4 regions of the Streptomyces sp. NPDC057428 genome follow, and region 3 is predicted to be linked to each of the others. Evidence: riboswitches for the same ligand, from Rfam matches in the RefSeq annotation. Region 3 holds a riboswitch; each other region holds the start of a gene.
What was found. Region 3 has a riboswitch for cyclic di-AMP ahead of ACFU5K_RS21610 (NlpC/P60 family protein). Riboswitches for the same ligand answer to the same signal wherever they lie in the genome.
Positions count from the first base shown of each region.

Region 1: linked by a shared signal. The riboswitch ahead of ACFU5K_RS05155 (M23 family metallopeptidase) and the one ahead of ACFU5K_RS21610 (NlpC/P60 family protein) in region 3 are both predicted to bind cyclic di-AMP.
Region 2: linked by a shared signal. The riboswitch ahead of ACFU5K_RS10660 (M23 family metallopeptidase) and the one ahead of ACFU5K_RS21610 (NlpC/P60 family protein) in region 3 are both predicted to bind cyclic di-AMP.
Region 4: linked by a shared signal. The riboswitch ahead of ACFU5K_RS12800 (transglycosylase family protein) and the one ahead of ACFU5K_RS21610 (NlpC/P60 family protein) in region 3 are both predicted to bind cyclic di-AMP.

Region 1 is NZ_JBHVCT010000008.1:6,813-12,472, forward strand. Features, by position in the region: gene ACFU5K_RS05150 (GntR family transcriptional regulator) at 1-569, opposite strand, end outside; gene ACFU5K_RS05155 (M23 family metallopeptidase) at 778-1,539, opposite strand; cyclic di-AMP (ydaO/yuaA leader) riboswitch at 1,552-1,719, opposite strand; gene ACFU5K_RS05160 (M16 family metallopeptidase) at 1,909-3,291, opposite strand; gene ACFU5K_RS05165 (M16 family metallopeptidase) at 3,318-4,670, opposite strand; gene ACFU5K_RS05170 (DNA topoisomerase (ATP-hydrolyzing) subunit A) at 4,917-5,660, shown strand, end outside.
Region 2 is NZ_JBHVCT010000019.1:62,727-68,386, reverse strand. Features, by position in the region: gene trmB (tRNA (guanosine(46)-N7)-methyltransferase TrmB) at 1-42, shown strand, start outside; gene ACFU5K_RS10670 (PrsW family glutamic-type intramembrane protease) at 112-1,578, shown strand; gene ACFU5K_RS10665 (aldo/keto reductase) at 1,621-2,565, opposite strand; gene ACFU5K_RS10660 (M23 family metallopeptidase) at 2,701-3,738, opposite strand; cyclic di-AMP (ydaO/yuaA leader) riboswitch at 3,750-3,902, opposite strand; gene ACFU5K_RS10655 (PP2C family protein-serine/threonine phosphatase) at 4,136-5,293, opposite strand; gene ACFU5K_RS10650 (MerR family transcriptional regulator) at 5,427-5,660, opposite strand, start outside.
Region 3 is NZ_JBHVCT010000058.1:10,252-15,911, forward strand. Features, by position in the region: gene ACFU5K_RS21595 (GNAT family N-acetyltransferase) at 1-465, opposite strand, end outside; gene ACFU5K_RS21600 (NlpC/P60 family protein) at 478-1,548, opposite strand; gene ACFU5K_RS21605 (hypothetical protein) at 1,906-2,259, shown strand; gene ACFU5K_RS21610 (NlpC/P60 family protein) at 2,367-3,515, opposite strand; cyclic di-AMP (ydaO/yuaA leader) riboswitch at 3,514-3,706, opposite strand; gene pcrA (DNA helicase PcrA) at 3,967-5,660, shown strand, end outside.
Region 4 is NZ_JBHVCT010000025.1:10,168-15,827, reverse strand. Features, by position in the region: gene ACFU5K_RS12810 (cytochrome P450) at 1-372, shown strand, start outside; gene ACFU5K_RS12805 (transglycosylase family protein) at 478-1,434, shown strand; cyclic di-AMP (ydaO/yuaA leader) riboswitch at 1,724-1,896, shown strand; gene ACFU5K_RS12800 (transglycosylase family protein) at 1,897-2,583, shown strand; gene eno (phosphopyruvate hydratase) at 2,910-4,196, shown strand; gene ACFU5K_RS12790 (septum formation initiator family protein) at 4,290-4,760, shown strand; gene ACFU5K_RS12785 (DUF501 domain-containing protein) at 4,855-5,388, shown strand; gene ACFU5K_RS12780 (exopolyphosphatase) at 5,423-5,660, shown strand, end outside.

The sequences.
Region 1 (5,660 bases), on a different contig from region 3:
ACCCTGGCCCGTTCCGCGTCACCGCGCGCCACGGCGTCCACGAGAGCACCGTGTTCGGCCCAGGACTCCGCGGGCCTGACCGGCTGCTCGACGGCGTACATCCAGGCGATCTTGTACCTCAGCTGCGTGAGCAGCGCGATCAGCGCGGGGCTGCCCGAGGCCTGCGCGAGCGTCTCGTGGAACCAGCCGCCGAGCGAGCGCAGATCCTCCCCCTCGCCCCGTCGCACCCTTTCCTGCCCCAGCCTGACCAGGCCCCGGAGCACCTTCAGGTGCGCATCGGTACGGCGCTGGGCCGCACGCGCGGCGCCCAGCGGCTCCAGCAGCATCCGGATCTCCAGCAGGTCGGCCGCCTCCTGTTCCGTGGGTTCGGCGACGCAGGCGCCGGCGTGCCGGCGGGTGACGACGAACCCCTCGGACTCCAGGGTGCGCAGCGCCTCGCGCACCGGGACGCGCGAGACGCCGTAGCGACGCGCGAGCACCTCCTCGGTGAGGCGGCTGCCGCGCTCGAAGACACCGGAGACGATGTCGTCACGGATTGCCGTGCATACCGAATGCGCGGGAATGCGCATGTCCGAACCTCCGCCTTAATCTCCGCGAAACGCGGCCGATCGACGCCTGTTCTGTGACTCTATTGCAACCGGCCGGAATTTCCGATGGCGGGGTGGAATCCTTGGATATCTTTTGGCCGGAAGGCGGTTCCGCGAGCCGGGGTACGGCGAAGGCCCCGGCGCGATGCCGGGGCCTTCGTCGGAGCGGTACGTGCGGGCGGATCCGAGGTCAGACCTGGACGCCGTGCGCGCGGAGGTAGGCGACGGGATCCATGTCCGAGCCGTACTCGGGGGTCGAGCGGGCCTCGAAGTGCAGGTGCGGTCCCGTGGAGTTGCCGGTCGATCCGGAGAGGCCGATCCGCTGCCCCGCGTCGACGCTCTGCCCGACCGAGACGCCGATCGAGGAGAGGTGGCCGTACTGGGTGTACGTGCCGTCCTTCATCCTGAGCACGATGTTGTTGCCGTAGGCACCGCCCCAGCCGGCCTCGACGACCGTGCCGGCGCCGACCGCGACGACGGAGGTGCCGGAAGCGGCCTGGAAGTCCACGCCGGAGTGGGTGCCGGAGGACCAGAGCGCACCGCCGGACTTGTAGCCGGTGGTGACGTGCGAACCGGCGACCGGGAGGCGGAAGGCGTTGAGGCGGGCGCGCTCGGCTGCGCGTGCGGCACGGGCCTTCTCCTCGCGGACCTTCTTGGCGCGGGCCTCCGCCTTCCGCTTGGCCTCGGCCTTCGCCTTCGCGGCGACGTCGGCCTGGTGCTGCTGGGCCTTGGCCTGGGCCTCGATCTGCGCGGCGAGGCTCACGTCGAGGGCGACGGTCTGGGTGAGACCGGTGCCGGCCGAGGTTGCCTCGGAGTCCGCTGCGAGCGCCGGGGAGGCTGTGGCACCGATGACACCGGTGGTGGCCAGGGCCGCGATACCGGCGACCCGGGCGCTCCTGCGCGTCAGGCGGCTCGGGGCACGGTGCTTCCCGGTGGCACGGATGAACGCCATGAAGTGGCTGGTCCTTTCCTTCCTTCTCGCCTACCGGGTTAGCTGACGGGTTCGGAGCAGGAAGGTCTCCTACGGACCCCTCATCGTCTCGCGCGAGACGCAGGGATCCGATTCACCCCAGGGACATGGGTCCCCGGCTCCCCAGGCTCGCGCCTGACGGGGACTCGGCGATGGCTGTCCGGCGCCGCGGTCGCGGCTCGGGTCCGACGGACAGCCGGGACGACGCTAGGACGGGCCGATGGCGCTCACCAAACAGAAAGGGTCTTTTGTCGGACATCCCACAGGATCAACGTGCACTTCCTTTGACAAATCAGACAAAATGCAGGGCCCCGGCAGAGTGTCCGCCGGGGCCCTGAATGTGCCGTTCCGTCAGCCGCTGACGACCGACACCTCGCCGATGCCCAGCGCCCGGACGGGGTCCGCGATCTGCGCGGCGTCCCCGACCAGGACGGTGACCAGGCGGTCGACCGGGAAGGCGCTGACCACCGCGGCGGTCGCCTCGACCGTGCCCGTCTCGGCCAGGCGTGCGTACAGCGTGGCCTGGTAGTCGTCCGGGAGGTGCTGCTCCACCTGGTCGGCCAGGGTCCCCGCGACGGAGGCCGCCGTCTCGTACTTCAGCGGGGCGACGCCCACGAGGTTCTGCACGGCGGTCTCGCGCTCGGCGTCGGTGAGCCCCTCGGCCGCCAGGGTGCGCAGGACCTTCCACAGGTCGTCGAGCGCCGGCCCCGTCGACTCCGTGTCCACCGAACCGCTGATGGCGAGCATCGCCGCGCCGGTGGGTCCGGACGACGATCCGGGAGCCGTCGACCGCAGAACCTGGCCGAAGGCCCTGACGCCGTAGGTGTAGCCCTTCTCCTCGCGGAGCACGCGGTCCAGCCGGGAGGTGAGGGTGCCCCCGAGGCAGTACGTGCCGAGGACCTGTGCGGGCCACACGCTGTCGTGCCGGTCGGCGCCGATCCGCCCGATGAGGAGCTGGGTCTGCACCGCCCCGGGACGGTCCACGATGACCACACGGCCGGTGTCGTCCGCGGTGATCGGGGGTACCGGGCGTGCCGGGACCGAATTTCCGGACCAGTCACCGACGGTCTCGGCGAGCAGCGCGTCCAGGTCGATGCCGGTGAGGTCGCCGACGATCACCGCGGTCGCGGTGGAAGGGCGGACGTGGGCGTCGTAGAAGGCGCGGACGGCCGGGGCGTCGATGCGCCGTACCGTCTCCTCGGTGCCCTGGCGCGGACGCGACATCCGGACCGTCGCCGGGAAGAGCTCCTTGGAGAGCTGCTTCGCGGCCCGCCGGGCGGGGTTGGCCTGCTCGTGGGGGATCTCGTCGAGCCGGTTGCCCACCAGCCGCTCGATCTCGCTCTCCGCGAAGGCCGGGGCCCTCAGTGCCTCGGCGACCAGACCGAGCGCCTTGGCCAGCCGGGAGACCGGAACCTCCAGGGAGACACGGAGGCCCGGGTGGTCGGCGTGGGCGTCGAGTGTGGCGCCACAGCGCTCCAGTTCGGCGGCGAACTCCTCCGCGGAGTGCTTGTCCGTACCTTCGGACAGCGCGCGGGCCATGATCGTGGCCACACCGTCGAGGCCCTCGGGCTCGGCGTCCAGCGGTGCGTCCAGGAAGATCTCCACGGCGACGACCTGCTGGCCGGGGCGGTGGCAGCGCAACACGGTCAGGCCGTTGGGCAGGGCGTCCCGCTCGGGCGCGGGGAAGGCCCAGGGCCTGGCCTCGCCGGCTGTCGGCTGCGGGTGGTAGTCCATCGCTACTCCAGTCACGGCGGCGTCGCTCACTTGTCGGCCCCCTCGTGCGCGTCGGTGCCGTCCGTCTCGTCCGCCGGTTCGACGGGCTCGTAGACCAGGACGGCACGGTTGTCGGGCCGCAGATGCGCCCGGGCGGCGGCCTTGACCTCCTCGGCGGTCACGTCGAGCACACGGCCGACCGCGGTCAGGGCCAGCTGCGGGTCACCGAACAGGACGGCGTACCTGCACAGTTCGTCGGCCCGGCCCGAGACCGTGCCGAGACGGTCCAGCCACTCGCGCTCCAACTGCGCCTGCGCGCGTTCCATTTCCTCCGGAGTGGGGCCATCCTCGGCGAAGCGGGCCAGCTCCTCGTCGACCGCCTCCTCGATCTGCGGGACCTCCACGCCACCGGACGTCTTGACGTCCAGCCAGCCCAGCGAGGGCGCGCCGGAGAGCCGGAGCAGCCCGAATCCCGCGGCCACCGCCGTGCGGTCGCGCCGCACCAGACGGTTGTGCAGGCGGGACGACTCGCCGCCGCCGAGCACGGTCAGGGCGAGGTCCGCGGCGTCGCACTCGCGGGTGCCGTCGTGCGGCAGACGGTAGGCCGCCATCAGCGCACGGGCCGGCACCTCCTCGTGGACCACCTCGCGCAGCTGCTCGCCAATGACGTCCGGCAGCGTGCCGTCACGCGGCGGCTGCTTGCCGTCGTGGGAGGGGATGGATCCGAAGTACTTCTCGATCCAGGCGAGCGTCTGCTCCGGGTCGATGTCCCCGACCACGGAGAGCACGGCGTTGTTCGGCGCGTAGTACGTCCGGAAGAACTCCTGCGCGTCTTCCAGCGTCGCCGCGTCCAGGTCGGCCATCGACCCGATCGGCGTGTGGTGGTACGGGTGGCCCTCCGGGTAGGCGAGCGCGGTGAGCTTCTCGAACGCCGTGCCGTAGGGGACGTTGTCGTAACGCTGGCGGCGCTCGTTCTTCACCACGTCCCGCTGGTTCTCCATGGACTCCTCGTCGAGCGCGGCGAGCAGTGAGCCCATCCGGTCGGCCTCGAGCCACAGGGCCAGCTCCAGCTGGTGCGTGGGCATCGTCTCGAAGTAGTTGGTGCGCTCGAAGCTGGTGGTGCCGTTCAGGGAACCGCCGGCTCCCTGCACCAGCTCGAAGTGCCCGTTCCCCTTGACCTGGCCCGAGCCCTGGAACATCAGGTGCTCGAAGAGGTGAGCGAGTCCGGTGCGGCCCTCGACCTCGTGGCGTGAGCCGACGTCGTACCAGAGGCAGACAGCGGCGACCGGGGTCAGATGGTCCTCGGAGAGCACCACGCGCAGCCCGTTGGCCAGCCGGTGCTCGGTCGCCGTCAAGCCGCCGGAACCGGCCTGGGCTGTGGCCGTGTGACCCATGGGCATGTACGTCCCTTCGATCGGTACAGGATTTTCCTGCCGGACCTGCCACTGTAAGCAAGCGCACGGGCACCTGGCGAAGTTCCCGCCGGGTGAATGTTGTCGTGGATGCTGCCGTGAAGACACGCTCCACGGGGCCCTGGAGACCGCTTCGGACGGGTCGAGGTCGGGGTTGTCGGTGCGGCGGTCCACAATGGTCGGCGTCAGAACCTGAGGTTGCCCAACAGAATCTGTGAAGGAGTCGCAGCCGCGATGGCCCGCCGCAGCACCAAAACCCCGCCGCCGGACGACTTCGAGGAGAAGATCCTCGATATCGACGTCGTCGACGAAATGCAGGGCTCCTTCCTCGAGTACGCGTACTCGGTGATCTACTCCCGGGCTCTGCCGGATGCCCGGGACGGCATGAAGCCCGTGCACCGCCGCATCGTGTCCCAGATGAACGAGATGGGACTGCGCCCCGACCGTGGGTACGTGAAGTGCGCACGGGTCGTCGGCGAGGTGATGGGCAAACTGCACCCGCACGGCGACGCGTCGATCTATGACGCACTGGTGCGCATGGCACAGCCGTTCTCGATGCGCCTGCCCCTCGTCGACGGGCACGGCAACTTCGGCTCCCTGGGCAACGACGACCCACCGGCCGCCATGCGGTACACCGAGTGCCGTATGGCCGACGCCACGTCGCTGATGACGGAGTCGATCGACGAGGACACCGTCGACTTCCAGTCGAACTACGACGGCCAGGAGCGGGAGCCGGTCGTCCTCCCGGCGGCGTACCCGAACCTCCTGGTCAACGGCGCTTCGGGGATCGCGGTCGGCATGGCCACCAACATGCCCCCGCACAACCTCGGCGAGGTCGTCGCCGCCGCGCGCCACCTGATCCGGCACCCCGGCGCCGACCTCGAGACGCTGATGCGTTTCGTCCCCGGACCCGACCTGCCGACCGGTGGCAGAATCGTCGGCCTCGGCGGCATCAAGGACGCGTACGCCTCCGGGCGC
Region 2 (5,660 bases), on a different contig from region 3:
AAGGGACACGTGGTCCACGACGTGCTGTTCACCCGTCGCTGACCAGCCGTCGACGGACCCCCGGCCGACGCACCGTGGCACGGTGTCGGTGCCTCTCGTTAGGGTCATCAGGTGTCCGAGTGGTCCGTACAGCACCAGCAGCCGGCCGTCCCGGTTCTCGAGGAGCAGCAGCTCGACGAGTACCTGGGCGCCGTACCGGAGCGCGGCCAGTGGCGTTACCGGCCGAGCCGCGTCGGCATGGTCTGGCGCAGCAAGGCCTTCCGCGCCGGTGCGGTCGTCACCGTCCTCGCCCTCTGCGGGCTGGTGATCCTGGCCCTGGTGCGCGAACAGACCGGCACCGAGGGCTTCCTGGTGGGTCTCGGCCTGGCCGTGCTGCCCGTGCCGCTGCTGATGGCGGCGTTCCGCTGGCTCGACCGTGTCGAGCCGGGCCCGTGGCGCAATCTGCTGTTCGCCTTCTCCTGGGGCGCCTGTGCCGCCGCGCTCGTCGCCATCATCGCCAATTCCTTCGCCACCCGGTGGATAGCCACGGCCACCGCGGATCCGGCGAGCGCGGACACCCTCGGCGCCACCGTCATCGCACCGGTCGTCGAGGAGACCGCGAAGGCGGCGGCCGTCCTGCTGATCTTCCTCTTCCGCAGACGGCAGTTCGGCGGTGTCGTCGACGGAATCGTGGTCGCCGGTTTCACCGCGACCGGCTTCGCCTTCACCGAGAACATCCTCTACCTGGGCCAGGCCTTCGGTGAGGACCAGGAGCTGGGGACCACGGGGCTCGCCTCGCTGACTGCCGGGACGTTCTTCGTCCGTGTGGTGATGTCGCCGTTCGCGCACCCCCTGTTCACGGTGCTCTCCGGCATCGGCTTCGGGCTCGCGGCGCTGGGCGGCGCGCGCCACCGGGTGCGCCGGGTGCTGCTGCCGCTGCTCGGACTCGCCATGGCCATGGGCATGCACGCCCTCTGGAACGGCTCGTCGTCCTTCGGCCCGTACGGCTTCTACGCGGTGTACGGCGCGTTCATGGTGCCGTGCTTCGGCCTGGTGACCTGGCTGGCCGTCTGGTCCCGCCAGCGGGAACTGCGCACGCTCTCCACGGAGCTGCCGGTGTACGCGGCGGCCGGCTGGCTCGGCCCCGCCGAGCCGCCCGCACTCGCCTCGATGCGGGCACGGGGAATGGCCCGCGACATGGCACGGCACTGGCACGGTTCCCAGGACCGCGCCCGGGGCAGGGACGCCGCCCGTGCGGTCGCGGAGTACGAGTCGTTCGCGACGTCCCTGGCCATGCTGCGCCGGCGCGCCCGTCACGACGGTGCGGGCGCCGACTTCGCCGTCCGGGAGCAGGAGTTGCTGCACCACCTCTGGCAGCGCCGGGAGGTCGCGGGCCCCGCGCTGGCGAACGCGGCCCGCATGACGGGCCGGATGCATGCCGACGGGCGGCCCCCGCAGGTGCCGTTCCCCCGCCGGCCCCCTCACGGCGCTCCGGCCCCGCAGCAGATTCCGGCGCCGCACCGCCACTACGGCGGCTACAACCCCTACCTGGAGCACGGCCCCCGTTCCGCCCCGCCCCCCGGGACTCCCCCGCACTGAACGCCCGGACGCGCGAGCCGGGGCAGGTGGTGCCAGGACCTCTCAGGCCGAGGCCTCGGTGAGCTCGGCCAGCTGGCTCTCCGTCAGTTCCAGTCCGGCCACCGCCACGAGCGCGGGCAGCTGTTCGACCGTGCGGGCCGAGGCGATCGGCGCGACGACGGTCGGCCGGGACGCCAGCCAGGCCAGCGCCACCGTCGCGATCTCGGCCCCGTGCTCCTGAGCCACCCTGTCGAGCGCCCCGAGTACCTTGCGGCCGCGTTCGGTCTCCAGGTGCTTCCCCGCGCCTTCGGCCCGCGCGCTCTCGACGGCCGCCCCCGGCCGGTACTTGCCGGTGAGAAAGCCCGAGGCGAGCGCGAAGTACGGGACGGACACGAGACCCCCGGCCGCCGCGGTGTCCTGGAGCGGGCCTTCGTAGGTGTCGCGCGAGACGAGGTTGTAGTGCGGCTGCAGGGCGACGTAGCGGGCCAGGCCCTCGCGCTCCGAGAACGCCAGGGAGGCCTTGAGCCGCTCCGGGCTGATGTTGGACGCCGCGATCTCCCGGACCTTGCCGGCCTTCACCAGCTCGTCGAGGGCGCTGATGATCTCCTCGACGGGGACCGTCTCGTCGTCGAAGTGCGTGTACAACAGGTCGATGTGGTCGGTACCGAGCCGGCGGAGCGAGGCCTCGGCCGCCCCCTTGACGGTGGCCGCCGACAGCCCCTTGTACTCGGGGTGGGCACCGACCTTGGTCGCGACGATGATGTCCTCCCTGCGGGAACGCGCGGACAGCCACGCGCCGATCACCGCCTCCGACTCACCACCCTCGTTGCCCGGGACCCAGGCCGAGTAGGAGTCGGCGGTATCGATGAAGTTGCCGCCGGCGGCCGTGTACGCGTCGAGGACGGCGAAGCTGGTGTCCCGGTCGGCGGTCCAGCCGAAGACGTTGCCGCCGAGAGCGAGGGGGAAGACCTGGAAGCCCGAGTTTCCGAGCGGGCGCAGTGATGTCATGCCTCAGCTCAACACATCGGCGGAGCCGCGTATTCCGCTCGCCGCCCGCACCGTGAAGGACCGGCGGCCCTGGCGTCGGGGGGTTGTGCGCCAGGGCCGCCGGAGTGCGGGTGCGCCGTGTGCCGGCGCGGGCACTCAGATCGAGAGGCCCTTGCTGCGCAGCCAGTTCATGGGGTCGATGCCCGAGCCGTCCGCGGTGTGCACCTCCAGGTGCAGGTGCGGACCTGTCACATTGCCGGTGGCGCCGACGCGGCCGATGGTGTCGCCGGTGCTGACCTTCTGGCCGGCGGTGACGTCCATCGACGACTGGTGGCAGTACCAGATCTCGGTACCGTCGTCGAGTTCCAGCACCGTGCGGTAGCCGTAGGAACCGGACCAGCCCGCCGACTTCACCGTGCCGCTGTGCACGGCCTTGACCGGGGTGCCGGTGGGAGCCGCGAAGTCCAGACCGGTGTGGTAGCCGGAGGACCACATCGAACCGGCCTGGCCGTACGTCGAGGTGATCGTGTACGAGGAGGTCGGGAGGGCGAAGCTCAGGGCGAGCTTGGCGAGGCGCTCGGCCTCGGCCTTCTTCTTCGCCGCTTCCTCGTCGGCCTTCTTCTTCGCGGCGGCCTTGGCCTCCGCGTCGCTCTGCTGCTCGGCGGCCTGGGCCGCGGCCTCCTCGGCCGCCGCCTTCTCCTGCGTCGCCTTGGCCTCGGCCTCGGCCCCGGCCTGCTGCTGCTCGGCCTGCTGGAGGATGCGGGCACGCAGCGCCTCGCCGGCGTCCGTGGTGCCCTGCTCGGCCTCGGCGGCGGTGATGCCGGCCGTGGTGAGCGGAGAGGACGCGGTGACCGTGCCGCCCTGATCGGTGTCGCCGGACAGATAAGCGCCCACGCCGGGCAAGGACTTGGCGTCGGGAAGATTGTCAGCGATGGAATCGGGAAGGGAGATGGAGACCGGCGGTTTGCTCTGCGCGGTGGCCATGCCTCCCGCGCCGACGGCCGCGATGACACCGACGCCGAGGACGGTGGAGCTACGGGCGAGACCGCGCTGCTTGGCTACGCGGTGCTTGCCGCGTACGGGACGGATGGACTCCTCGGTGGGGTTCCATTCCTCCCACGTCCTGCCCTGGTCGCCGGGACCGGCGGGCCTGAAGGGTGCCGGAGCCTCGGGGGCAGGCTGATTTGACGCCACGTGGGCGCACTCCTTTCCTTCCTTCTCGCCTACCGGGTTAGCTGACGGGTTCGGAGCAGGAAGGTCTCCTACGGGCCCCTTCGTCCCTCGCGGGAGTCAGGCGTCCGATTCACCCCATGTAGGTGGTTCCCCGGTTCCCTTGCGGGATTCGGCGCTGCGCACGGTGCCGCCTCTGGCGACGACTGGGACAACCGCGCTGCGTTATCGAACGTTAATAGACATGCGGGTCCGATACCAAGCGGTTCCCACAGATCGTTCACGGCCCCGGCCCGGACTTCACGGGGCCAATCGGCCTCAAACGGGCGAGTTGCACACCCCTCACGCGCACAGCAGTCTCTGACGTTACGTCACATGTTCTGCGGAGCGACGCCCTTTGATTACGGACGGTCGTCTTCGGTCATTCACGATCCCGTCCCACGATCTTCACCGTCTTCCGTCGCCCCTGCTGCCGCCTGGACGGCCGCCCGACCGCGAGCAACGCGAGGTCGTCCGTCGACCGCCCCCCGGTGTGCAGCCGGACGTCGTCGGTGAGGGCCGAGAGCAGCTCCTCCGGCCCCGGGAAGATCCTGCCGCGCAGCCGGGCCGCCGGATCGTAGAAGACCCCGTCGGCGTCCCGCGCCTCCGAGAGTCCGTCGGTGAACGCCAGGAAGGTCGCACCGGCCGGCAGCGGCCACTCGTCCGCACGGTCCGGCCACGCGTCCAGGCCCATCCCGAGCGGCAGGGCGGGCTCGGTCGGCCTCAGGACGTCGAGCGCACCGTCCGCGTGGAGCACCAGAGGTTCGGGATGTCCGCGGTTGACGACCCGCAGCGTGTCCGCACCCACCGGGATCTCGGCGAGCACGGCCGTGACGAACCCCTCCATCGAGTCCAGCCCGCCCCGCCGCGTGCTCTCCCGCGCGAGCGCCCGCTCGAGCCGCTGGACCACGCCCTCCAGCGAGAGCTCCTGTTCGGACGCCTCCCGGAAGGCGCCGATCACGACGGCCACCGCCGCCACCGCGTCCAGGCCCTTGCCCCGCACGTCCCCGACCACCAGCCGCACCCCGTACGGCGTGTCCGCGACGGCGAACAGGTCACCGCCGACGAACTCGTCCGCCTGGGCCGCCTCGTACCGCGCCGCGACCAGCAGACCGCCGATCCGGTCCTCCGGCACGGGGAGCACCGCGCGCATCGCGGTCTCCGCGATGACCCGCGCCGAAGCCAGCTGCTCGTTGCCGCGCTGTACGACACGGTTGATGACGAGCGCGAGCCCGGCGACGGTGACCAGGGTGAGCAGGTCCGTGATCGGGACGACGTCGGCGAGCATGCCGTCGGAGACGCGGATGGCGAGGACGACGAGGATCGCCGCCACGCCGACGCGGATCGTGGACGCCAGCGAGAAGAAGGGAGCGGCGATCAGCGGTGCCGCGGCGAAGAGCGGCACGGCGCTGACCTCGGGCGGGGTCTCGAGGTCGACAACCACGCCGCAGCAGATCATCAGCGGGGGCAACAGACGCACGAGCCTGCGCGCCCGCTCGTTCCCCTGTGCGCGCCCCTGCCGTACGTCCCGCTTCCCCACCTGTGCACTCCTGCCCGTCCGCCCACGGCTGCGGACGGTACCGCGCCCCGACCCGGCCGGCCGGAGCCGCGCCGTGGCGCGACCGCTCATCGGCCGAAGGAAGGAGCGCACCGCCGCCACGTTCCTCCGGGGGTCAGCCGGAGAGCCGGTGCCGAGCGTAGATCGTCAGTGCATCCCGTACGAAGACGGCGGTTCCGTCCCCGTGGCGATCGTAGTTCTTCGCGAAGCGTGGATCGGCGGCGTACATCTCGCCGAGCCCGCTCACATACGAACGGGTGACCTCCGTCGTCACCGACAGCCACTCGCAGTGCCGCCGTGCGATGTCCTGCACCTCGTCGCTTCCCGCTTCCAGACCGGCGGCACTCGC
Region 3 (5,660 bases):
TTCCACCGCCGCGCGCAGCCAGGCGATCTCGCCGTCGTCCGGGCCGCCCTCGCCGCCGAAGCCCGCGTGCTGGACGGCCGCGGCCGCGGTGAACTCGGCGCCGGTGGCGGGTTCCGCGACGCGGAGTCCGTCCACCGGCTTGTGGGCGAGCAGTCCCCCGGCGGCGCAGGCCATGACCGGGGCACGGCTCTCCACGGTGAATCCGGCTGCCAGCAGCGCCGGTTCGACGGCCGGCGCCCACGCGGGAAGGAACTCCAGCCGGGGCAGCCGGTCGCGCTCGCGGAACGCCGCGACCAGGTCCGCGATCTCCCGGGCGGTGGGTTCGGCACCCTGGTCGGGAATGGCGTAGTTGGCGAACTTCAGTTCCCAGTCCGGGTTGTGCCGCACCGTGAAGGGCCCGACCCGGTAGTGGCCGGGGGAGCGGAGGGTGTTCGTACGCGCGTAGTTCTGGATGGCTGTGTCCATGAGCCGGGGAGCCTATGCGACGCGCGTCGCTCCGGCGAAGGGCATTTCCGAGATCGGCGCGATACGTACGGGTGCGCCGGGGCGTGGGGCGTGGATCATCTGGCCGCCGCCGATGTAGAGACCCACATGGGTGACCCCGGAGTAGAAGAACACCAGGTCTCCCGGAGCGAGTTCGGAGCGGGAGACGCGCTGTCCCGCGTTGATCTGGGTGTACGTCGTGCGCGGCAGGGACACGCCCGCGGCACGCCAGGCGGCCTGGGTGAGGCCGGAACAGTCGTAGGAGGACGGACCCGTCGCCCCCCAGACGTACGGCTTGCCCAGCGCACCGTAGGCGAAGTCGACGGCCTGCGCCGCGCGGGCGTTGGGGGCGCTCACCGAGCCGCGCGGCGTGCTGCGGTCCGTGCGGACGGCGCCACCGCCGTGCGAGGCGTCGGCGGCACGCTCGTAGTCGGCGCGCTGCGGGGCGGTGAGGGTGGCGAGGAGCTTGCGGGCCTCGGACAGCTTGGTGCGGACCGCGTTCTTGTGCTTCTCCAGGTCCGCCCGACGGGAGGCGAGGACCGTGAGCTCGTCCTCCGCCTCGGCCCGCAGCTGCGCGATGTCGTTCATCTGCCGGCGTACACCGTTGATCGCGCCTGCCTGGCGGTCTCCCGCCCGGTCCTCGAACGAGGCGCGTTCCAGGTACTCGTCGGGGTGCGACGAGAGGGCCAGCCGGACGGCTGGGTCGACACCGGCACTGCGGTACTGGGCGGTGGCGAACGCGCCCAGTGCGTCGCGGGCGGCGTTGAGGCGCCCGGTCCTGCGGGCCGCCTCGTCGCGCAGGGTGTCGAGGGACTTCTCCGAGGCCGCGGCCTTCTCCTTCGCGCCGTTGTACCGCTCGGTGGCGACCTCGGCGTCGTGGTAGAGCCGGTCGACCTTGCTCCTGACCTGGGCCGCGGTGAGCTGGGGGTCGGCCTGGGCCGCACCCTCGAAAGCCGCGGCGGACGCCGCGCCGGCAAGTGCGAGGGTGGCTGCGGTGCGGGCAGCAGGCCCGGTGAACAGGCGCTGCTTGGGCTTGCGGTGAGCGGCGGTGCGATGGGCGGCCACGGGCGTGGTGCGTCCTTCCGTTCGACTGCCCGCCGGGGAGACCGGCGGGCCCGCCCGGGTCCGCCGGCGGGCCACCACAGGGGGAGCGGCCCGCCGCCGGCTTTCCTGGCGGGGCGACCGGGGTGCCGCCCGGTACGGGGGCGGCGGTAACGAATCGGTCACCTGGGACGTGACGCTAAACCCGGGGCACGGGGAAGAGGTGTAATGACAGCTATTGCCCTCAGATGTAGTTTCGTTTCCGTCGAGTGACCGGGAAATTCAGCCGGAGCCCGGCAATTCGCACAGTCCTCGCGTCAGTTCATCGGTAAGTCATACCTGGCCGAAGAGTGCTGATATGGCCGGGGCTAGGCTGCGGCCATGGACGTACTCATCAATGTCGTCGTGGCCTTGCACATCATCGGAATCGCCTCCCTGCTGGGCGGTTTCCTCACCCAGGTGAAGGCCATGGGGGCGGGCACGGCCCGCTTCGTCCCCGCCATGCTCCACGGCGCGCTCACCATGCTCGTCACCGGAATCGCCCTCGTCGGACTGAACCAGGCCGACGACCAGTCGGTGAACAATGTCAAGATCGGGATCAAGCTCCTGCTCCTCGTCGTGATCCTCGCGCTGGTCTACGTGAAGCGCGACGACGAGAAGGCCGGCAAAGGTGCCTTCGCCGCGGTCGGCGCACTCACCGTCGCCAACATCTTCATCGCCACGCTCTGGACCTGAGCGTCCCGCGCGGACGCAGGAGGGGCCCGGGGACGATCCCCGGGCCCCTCCTGCGTGTCCAGCCTCCGTCGTGGGCCGTGCCGCCGCGTACGGAGAACCCCATGCCGTCATGCCGGGCGGACGCTCCCGTATATCGGCATGTAGTAGATCGACTCCTCGCGGACGCTCGCACCCGGCTTGGGCGCGTGGATCATCATGCCGTCCCCCTTGTAGATGCCGACGTGACTGATGTCGTCGTAGAAGAAGACCAGGTCACCGGGTTTCAGGTCCGCCGTCGCCACCCGCGTGCCGACCTTGACCTGGTCCCACGTCGTGCGCGGCAGGTCGACGCCGGCAGCCTTCCAGGCCGCCTGGGTCAGCCCGGAGCAGTCGTACGAGGACGGGCCCGTCGCACCCCACACGTACGGCTTGCCGATCTGGGCGCGCGCGAAGGCCAGGACCTTCTCGGCCTTCGTGGCGTAGCCGCTGCCGGAGTCCGTGCCGCCGGTCCCCGAGCCCGTGTCCTGCCCGGCGTTCTCCGGGGCGCGCTCGGCCTCCGTCTTGTCGGCGGCGGCCTGCTGCCGGGCCAGATCCTCGGCCTTGCGCTTCGCCTCCGCCTCCTTCTTGCGCTCCAGCTCGGCGAGCCGCGCCTTCTCCTCGGCGGTCAGCTCCGACAGCAGCGAACGCGCCTCGGTGAGCTTCGTCTGCACGTGCTGCTTGCTGGTGCGGAGCGTGGCCTGCGACTCGGTCAGCGTCTCCAGGCTCTTCGTCGCCTCGACGCGCTTCGCCGCGGCTTCCTTCTGCTGCGTACGGAACTCGGTGACCGTCTTCTGCTGCCGGCTGGTCATCCGGGCCATCAGCTGGTCCTGGTCGAAGTACGACTGCGGGTCGTCCGCCAGGAAGAACGTCGCAGTCGGGGCGATCGCGCCGCTGCGGTACTGGGCGGCGGCGTAACTGCCCAGCTCGCGGCGCGTCTCGTTCAGCTTGTCGGCCCGCTGGGCCGCCGCCTCCAGGAGCGCGTCGACCTTGGAGCGCTGCTCGGCGGACGCGGACTTCGCCTGGTTGTACTCCTGGGTCGCGGCACCGGCCTGCCGGTAGAGGGCGTCGACCTTCTTCTGCACTTCCTCGATGCTGGGCTTGGGCTGTGCCGGGGCCGCCGTCGCGCTCTGCGCGGAGAGCAGGGTGACGGAGGCGAGCGCCGCCGTCGTGAGACCGAAGGCAGGGGTGGTCGTGCGCACCCGGGTGCGCTGCTTGCGATGCGACGCCAAGGCCGGCATCTCCTTCCGTGGACCGCCTACCAGGTTAGCGATGGGGGTCCCCCAGGCCCTTCAGGCACTGGGGGGAGGGTTCGGGCGGAACGGAAGGCTGCCCTACGGTCCGGTGAAGACTGACCGATTCACCCCGGTGCTGCTTGTGGGTCCCCGGTTCCGGGCTCCTCACAGGAGTACGGATTCGGCGGGGGTGCCCGCGCGGCGTGGTTCGCCTCAAGTGGGTACGGGACACCCGTCGGAGCACGCTAACCAACCCGTGGTGCTCCTGTGAAGGATGGTGGCCGATATGCCCGATACATTTCCGTGACCTTCCGCGGGAGCCGGTCCGTCCGGCCGGCCTGTGCAGGCCGCCCGATCTCACGCACCGTGGCCGATCCGTCCCGGCGGGCGCACGGTGCGGGTCCGTGTGGCCGATCCGTCCCGGGCTGTCGGTGCGGCCGCCTAGACTCGTTAAGCGATGAGCAGCCTCTTTGACGACAGTTTCCTGACCGGCCTCCAGCAAGCTGAGGAAGGCCCCCCGCCGCCCCCCGAGGAGCACGCGCCCGAGGCGGTGCCGGAGGGCCTGTTCAAGGACGTCTTCGACGCCCCGCCGCCGCCCCGTGACGCGTACTACCGCGACGGCGCCCCGCGTCCCGTCGTCGACTCCGCGGCTCTGCTCGACGGGCTGAACACCGAACAGCGCGCCGCGGTCGTGCACGCCGGATCTCCACTGCTCATCGTCGCGGGAGCCGGGTCCGGCAAGACCAGGGTGCTCACGCACCGCATCGCGCACCTGCTCGCCGAGCGCGGGGTCCACCCGGGCCAGATCCTCGCGATCACCTTCACCAACAAGGCCGCGGGCGAGATGAAGGAGCGCGTCGAGGACCTCGTGGGTCCGCGCGCGAACGCCATGTGGGTCATGACGTTCCACAGCGCCTGCGTGCGCATCCTGCGCCGCGAGTCCAAGCTCCTCGGATTCACCTCGTCGTTCTCGATCTACGATGCCGCCGACTCCAAGCGGCTCATGGCGCTGGTCTGCCGTGATCTGGACCTTGACCCGAAGCGATACCCGCCGAAGTCGTTCACGGCGAAGGTCTCGAACCTGAAGAACGAGCTGATCGACGAGGAGACCTTCGCGGGCCAGGCCGCCGACGGCTTCGAGAAGACGCTCGCGCAGGCCTACGCGCTCTACCAGGCGCGGCTCCGTGAGGCCAACGCGCTGGACTTCGACGACATCATCATGACGACGGTGCACCTGCTCCAGGCTTTCCCCGACGTCGCCGAGCACTACCGCCGGCGCTTCCGCCACGTCATGGTCGACGAGTACCAGGACACCAACCACGCCCAGTACACGCTGGTCCGCGAGCTGGTCGGCCCCGCCGGTGAGGCCGACGCCCCGGGCGAGCTCTGCGTCGTGGGTGACGCGGACCAGTCGATCTACGCCTTCCGCGGCGCGACCATCCGCAACATCCTCCAGTTCGAGGAGGACTACCCGGACGCGAAGACGATCATGCTGGAGCAGAACTACCGCTCCACCCAGACCATCCTCTCCGCAGCCAACGCCGTCATCGAGCGCAACGAGAGCCGTCGCCCCAAGAACCTCTGGACGAACGCCGGCACCGGCACCCGGATCGCGGGCTACGTCGCCGACACCGAGCACGACGAGGCGCAGTTCGTCGCCGACGAGATCGACCGGCTGACGGACGCGGGGGAGGCGAAGGCGGGCGACGTCGCCGTCTTCTACCGCACGAACGCCCAGTCCCGTGTCTTCGAAGAGATCTTCATCCGCGTCGGGCTGCCCTACAAGGTCGTCGGCGGCGTGCGCTTCTACGAGCGCAAGGAGGTCAGGGACGTCCTGGCCTACCTCCGGGTCCTCTCCAACCCCGAGGACACCGTCCCGCTGCGCCGTATCCTCAACGTGCCGAAGCGCGGTATCGGCGACCGGGCCGAGGCGATGATCGACGCGCTGTCGATGCGCGAGAAGATCTCCTTCCCGCAGGCGCTGCGCCGGGTCGACGAGGCGTACGGGATGGCGGCGCGCTCGGCCAACGCCGTGAAGCGGTTCAACACGCTCATGGAGGAGCTCCGCACGATCGTGGAGTCCGGTGCGGGACCGGCGGTCGTGCTGGAGGCGGTCATGGAGCGTACCGGCTACCTCGCCGAGCTCCAGGC
Region 4 (5,660 bases), on a different contig from region 3:
GCCACCGAACCCGTGACTCTGGGAGGGCAGGTCGTCGCGGCGGGCGATCCCGTCCTCGTGGTGCTCGCCGCCGCTGACCGGGACCCCGAGCGATTCCAGGATGCGGACACCCTGGATCTCGCTCGGAGTGACAATCAGCACCTGGGCTACGGTCACGGAATCCACTACTGCCTGGGGGCGCCGCTGGCCCGCCTGGAGGGTCAGGTAGCCCTGGCGACGCTTTTGAAACGGCTCCCTGACCTGCGGATTGCCGCCGAACATGCCGATTTGCGGTGGCGCGGAGGGCTCATCATGCGTGGACTGCGCACGCTTCCCGTGGAGTTCGGTCCCGGCCATACACCGGCGCAAGGTGACGTTCTGTCAACTCTGTGACTTTCACGTGATCTCCGCTGCATCGACTTGTGACACACGTTCGAGTACGGCTAGGTTCACCGTTCGACTCACCCGTCACATGTCAGTCACACGGAAGGCAACCCCATGGGCTCCGCGAACGGCAGACACCGTCGCCCTCGTCAGGCACCCGCCATCGTCGTCGCCGCAGGCGTCACAGGGTCGGCGATTGCCATCCCGCTGCTCGGCGCCGGTGGCGCGCAGGCCGCAGACGCCTCGACGTGGGACCGCGTCGCCGAGTGCGAGAGCGGTGGCATATGGAGCGCCGACCTCGGCAACGGCTACTACGGAGGCCTGCAGTTCTCCGAGGCCACATGGTCGGCCTACGGCGGCACGGCGTACGCGTCCCGCGCCGACCTCGCGAGCCGCTCGCAGCAGATCGCCATCGCCGAGAAGGTGCTGGACGACAAGGGCCCCCAGGCGTGGCCCAGCTGCGCGGTGATCTCCGGGCTGGCGCTCGACGGGGTACTGCCGGGTATCGATCCGGGTGACGGGCCGTCCGCCGAGCCGACGGAGGCCGCGACACCCTCCGGCACCCCCTCGTCCGAGGAGCAGGACGACGCGGGCGCGAAGGGCAAGGCCGGCAAGGGCGCGTCCGGCAGCAAGGCGGACAAGGGAAACAAGGTGGACAAGTCCGGCACCGCGCCTTCCGTCGCACCGTCCCCCGAGGCGTCCGAGACCTCTGGAGCCCCGAAGAGTGACGGGGCGAAGGCCGGGAAGCACCGCGGCACGCCCGCCCCCGAAGCGACCGACGCGTCGTCAGCGGCCACCGAAGGCCGCGAGTCGGGCAGGCATGCCTCGCGCGGTGACTCCGAGGCGCGTCAGGGCGCCGAGGGGACGTACACCGTCCAGGAGGGTGACAACCTCTGGGCGATCGCCGATACGGAGGAGCTCCCCGGTGGCTGGCCCGCCCTCTATGAGGCCAACAAGGACGAGCTCGGCTCCGACCCCGACCTGATCCTTCCCGGCCAGAGTCTGGACCTCGGTCTCGGCCTGGCTTCGGACGCGAGCGGGACCCAGGCGGAGGCTCCTGCCACCAACTGATCAAAAGCACGAAAACACTCCGAAATCAGGGGTAGTTCAGAGGCCTATGTCCACTTATGCGCAAGTGAGACATGGGTCTCTTTGCTTCAACTGGCGTGTCATGTACGCCCGGTCTGCCCATATCCGCTCCGACCTGCGCAAACGGACCGGTAGGTCGATCGCTAAAGGGCTGATTGACCGTTATGCCCATTTTTGAATGTAGGGGTTGCGTGTGTTTACGGTCGGAGCCGCTCGCACCGCGGGCACCTTCGACCGTCACGCCGAATCCTGCCGTCGGTCGAGGGGAACGACGCGTAAAGCGCCGTAGGCAGGAGCGGGGGACCCAGGTAAGTGCCGTGACCCGGCCGTCGGAGGACGGCTGAGGGACCGGCTGGGGGTGAAGTCGTCCGCGAGTGCGGTCGGCCGGGCAACTCACAGGCCCGAACCCGACAGCTCACCTCGTAGGCGTCGGTGAGGAGAACCATGCTGCTTTCCAGCAAGGGCAAGCACCGCCGCCCGTCCAAGGCCGTCCGTATCGCCACCCTGGCGGGCGTCACCGGTGCGGCCATCGCCGTCCCGCTGATGGGCGCGACCGGTGCTTCCGCTGCCTCCGTCGCCACCTGGGACGCCGTCGCCCAGTGCGAGTCCGGTGGCAACTGGTCCATCAACACCGGCAACGGCTACTACGGCGGCCTGCAGTTCTCGGCCTCCAGTTGGGCGGCCGCCGGCGGTACGCAGTACGCGGCCCGCGCCGACCTGGCCACCAAGGACCAGCAGATAGCCGTCGCCGAGAAGCTCCTCGACCTGCAGGGCCCCGGCGCCTGGGCCTGCGCCGGTGCCGGCGGCCTGACCGACGACGGTGTGGACCCGGGTGTGGACACCGGCTCCGCGCCGAAGGCCGACACGAAGGCGCAGCCGGAGCGCAAGGCCGAGCAGCCCGCCTCGCGCAGCGAGAAGCGCACGGCTCCCAAGGAGACCGTCACCACCCCGACCGGTCAGAAGGTCGAGAAGGGCGACGGCGAGTACAAGGTCAAGGCCGGCGACACCCTCAGCAAGATCGCCGACGCGAAGAAGGTCAAGGGCGGCTGGCAGAAGCTGTTCAAGCTGAACGACGACATCGTCCACGACGCCGACCTGATCTTCCCGGGTCAGCAGCTTCACCTGAAGTAGTCACGGGCGGTCCGGTGTCCCCCTCCCCGGCGGCCCGGCCCAGCACGCCCACCTCCTGCGTGCCGGGCCGGGTCGTGCCCGGTGCGCCCCTCGGGGGGTTGCCTCGGGGGACCCCACGACGGGCCGCTGTGGGGGTCTGCGTTCAACTGTTGTAGTTACTGGCCAGTAAATATCTGGAGTTTTGCCCGTAATGCAGGCCCTTGGGTCCTTTTTCGTCCCAGGGGGCGGGCGGACGGCCGACGGAGCGGGCCGAGCCGGTTAGGCTCGTGGCGCAAGGCCACAGTGACCCTGCACAACCAGCGTCATATCCCAGAAGGAGATGCCTCGTGCCGTCCATCGACGTCGTCGTAGCCAGGGAAATCCTCGACTCCCGGGGCAACCCCACGGTCGAGGTCGAGGTCGGCCTCGACGACGGCAGCACGGGACGTGCTGCTGTTCCGTCCGGCGCCTCCACCGGTGCGTTCGAGGCCATTGAGCTTCGTGACGGTGACCCCAACCGCTACCAGGGCAAGGGCGTCGAGAAGGCCGTCCTCGCCGTGATCGAGCAGATCGGCCCGGAGCTCGTCGGTTACGACGCCACCGAGCAGCGCCTCATCGACCAGGCGATGTTCGACCTGGACGCCACCGAGAACAAGGCCTCCCTCGGCGCCAACGCCATCCTCGGTGTCTCGCTGGCCGTGGCGCACGCCGCGTCCGAGGCCTCCGACCTCCCGCTGTTCCGCTACCTCGGCGGCCCGAACGCGCACCTGCTGCCCGTTCCGATGATGAACATCCTGAACGGCGGCTCGCACGCCGACTCCAACGTGGACATCCAGGAGTTCATGATCGCGCCGATCGGCGCCGAGTCCTTCTCCGAGGCCCTTCGCTGGGGCGCGGAGATCTACCACACGCTGAAGAAGGTCCTGAAGACCAAGGGTCTCTCCACCGGTCTCGGCGACGAGGGCGGCTTCGCCCCCAACCTCGAGTCCAACCGCGCCGCCCTCGACCTCATCCTCGAGGCCGTCAAGGAGGCCGGTTACGTCCCGGGCCGCGACATCGCGCTCGCCCTCGACGTCGCCGCGTCCGAGTTCTACAAGGACGGCGTCTACGAGTTCGAGGGCAAGTCCCGTTCGGCCGCCGAGATGACCGAGTACTACGAGGAGCTCGTCTCCGCGTACCCGCTGGTCTCCATCGAGGACCCGCTGTACGAGGACGACTGGGCCGGCTGGAAGGTCATCACCGACAAGCTGGGCTCCAAGGTGCAGATCGTCGGCGACGACCTGTTCGTGACCAACCCGGAGCGCCTCGCCCGCGGCATCGAGGAGGGCTCGGCCAACGCCCTGCTCGTCAAGGTCAACCAGATCGGTTCGCTGACCGAGACCCTGGACGCCGTGGAGCTCGCCCAGCGCAACGGCTTCAAGTGCATGATGTCCCACCGCTCCGGTGAGACCGAGGACGTCACCATCGCCGACCTCGCGGTCGCGGTGAACTGCGGTCAGATCAAGACCGGCGCCCCGGCCCGCTCGGACCGCGTCGCCAAGTACAACCAGCTGCTGCGCATCGAGGAGATCCTCGACGACGCCGCGGTGTACGCGGGCCGTTCGGCGTTCCCGCGGTTCCGCTTCGAGAGCTGACGGCCGAGTCCGGAGCACCAGCCTCCGTCCGTCCCCGCATCCGGTCCCGTACCGTGTGCGGGGACGGACGTGCGTAACGGGGAGGCGTGAGACATGGGCGGGAAGGACCGCGACCGGTTCTCCACCGCGACCAGGCTGCGACTGCTCGGTGAGCAGACGGCAGCCCGCGTCTACCGGTCCCAGAACCGGCGCCAGGCCCGCCGCTCCAGGCTCACCGGGCGGGCGGCGTTCCTGGCGCTGATCGTCTGCTCCCTGGTGGTTGCTCTGGCGTACCCCATGCGGCAGTACATCTCCCAGCGCGACCAGATCGCCGATCAGGAGAGGCTGTCGAGGGAGGCGCACCAGCGGACCGAGGAGCTGCGCGACGAGAAGGCGCGGCTCAAGGACGACGCGTACATCCGCCGTCTGGCCCGCGAGCACCTCCATTACGTGGTGCCGGGCGAGACCGCCTTCACGGTGGTCGACCCCGACGCGACCGAGGAGCGCCGCGGCGATCCGGGGGCGACCGGGCGGCCCTGGCACTCCAACCTCTGGGACGGCGTCGACAGCGCCGACCGCGAATGACACCGCCCCAGCACCGGCCCTGGTCCGGGCGCACGCATCGTGCCCCGCTCCCGCGCCGATACATACAGACCGACCGATGACATTCAAGGCAGGCATGGACACGCCCCCTCCGCAGACCGAATCCACCACGCCCACCGCCGCGGACGTCGCCGCGTTCGAGCTCCAGCTCGGCCGCCCGCCGCGCGGTCTGCGCGCCATCGCGCACCGCTGCCCCTGCGGCAACCCGGACGTGGTCGAGACCCAGCCCCGTCTGGAGGACGGCACGCCGTTCCCGACGACGTACTACCTGTCCTGCCCGCGCGCGGCCTCCGCGATCGGCACGCTGGAGGCCAACGGGGTCATGAAGGAGATGACCGCGCGCCTGGCGGAGGACCCCGAGCTGGCCGCCGCCTACCGCGCGGCCCACGAGGACTACCTCGCCCGGCGCGACGCCATCGAGGTCCTGGAGGGCTTCCCGAGCGCGGGTGGCATGCCGGACCGCGTGAAGTGCCTGCACGTCCTGGTCGGCCACTCGCTGGCGGCCGGCCCCGGGGTCAACCCGCTGGGCGACGAGGCGATCGCGATGCTGCCGCAGTGGTGGGCGAAGGGCCCCTGCGTCACGCCGTGCGGCGACACCGACGCGTCCTGATTCCGCGCGGTACCCGTCCAACCACAGGAGCCCCATGATCCGCGTTGCCGCCATCGACTGCGGTACCAACTCCATCCGTCTGCTCGTCGCCGATGTGGAGCCTTCCGCCGGGCAGCTCACCGAGCTCGACCGCCGCATGCGGATCGTCCGGCTCGGGCAGGGTGTCGACCGTACCGGGCGGCTGGCCCCCGAAGCCCTGGAGCGCACCTTCGACGCGTGCCGTGAGTACGCGGCCGTGATCAAGGAACTGGGTGCCGAGCGCATCCGGTTCG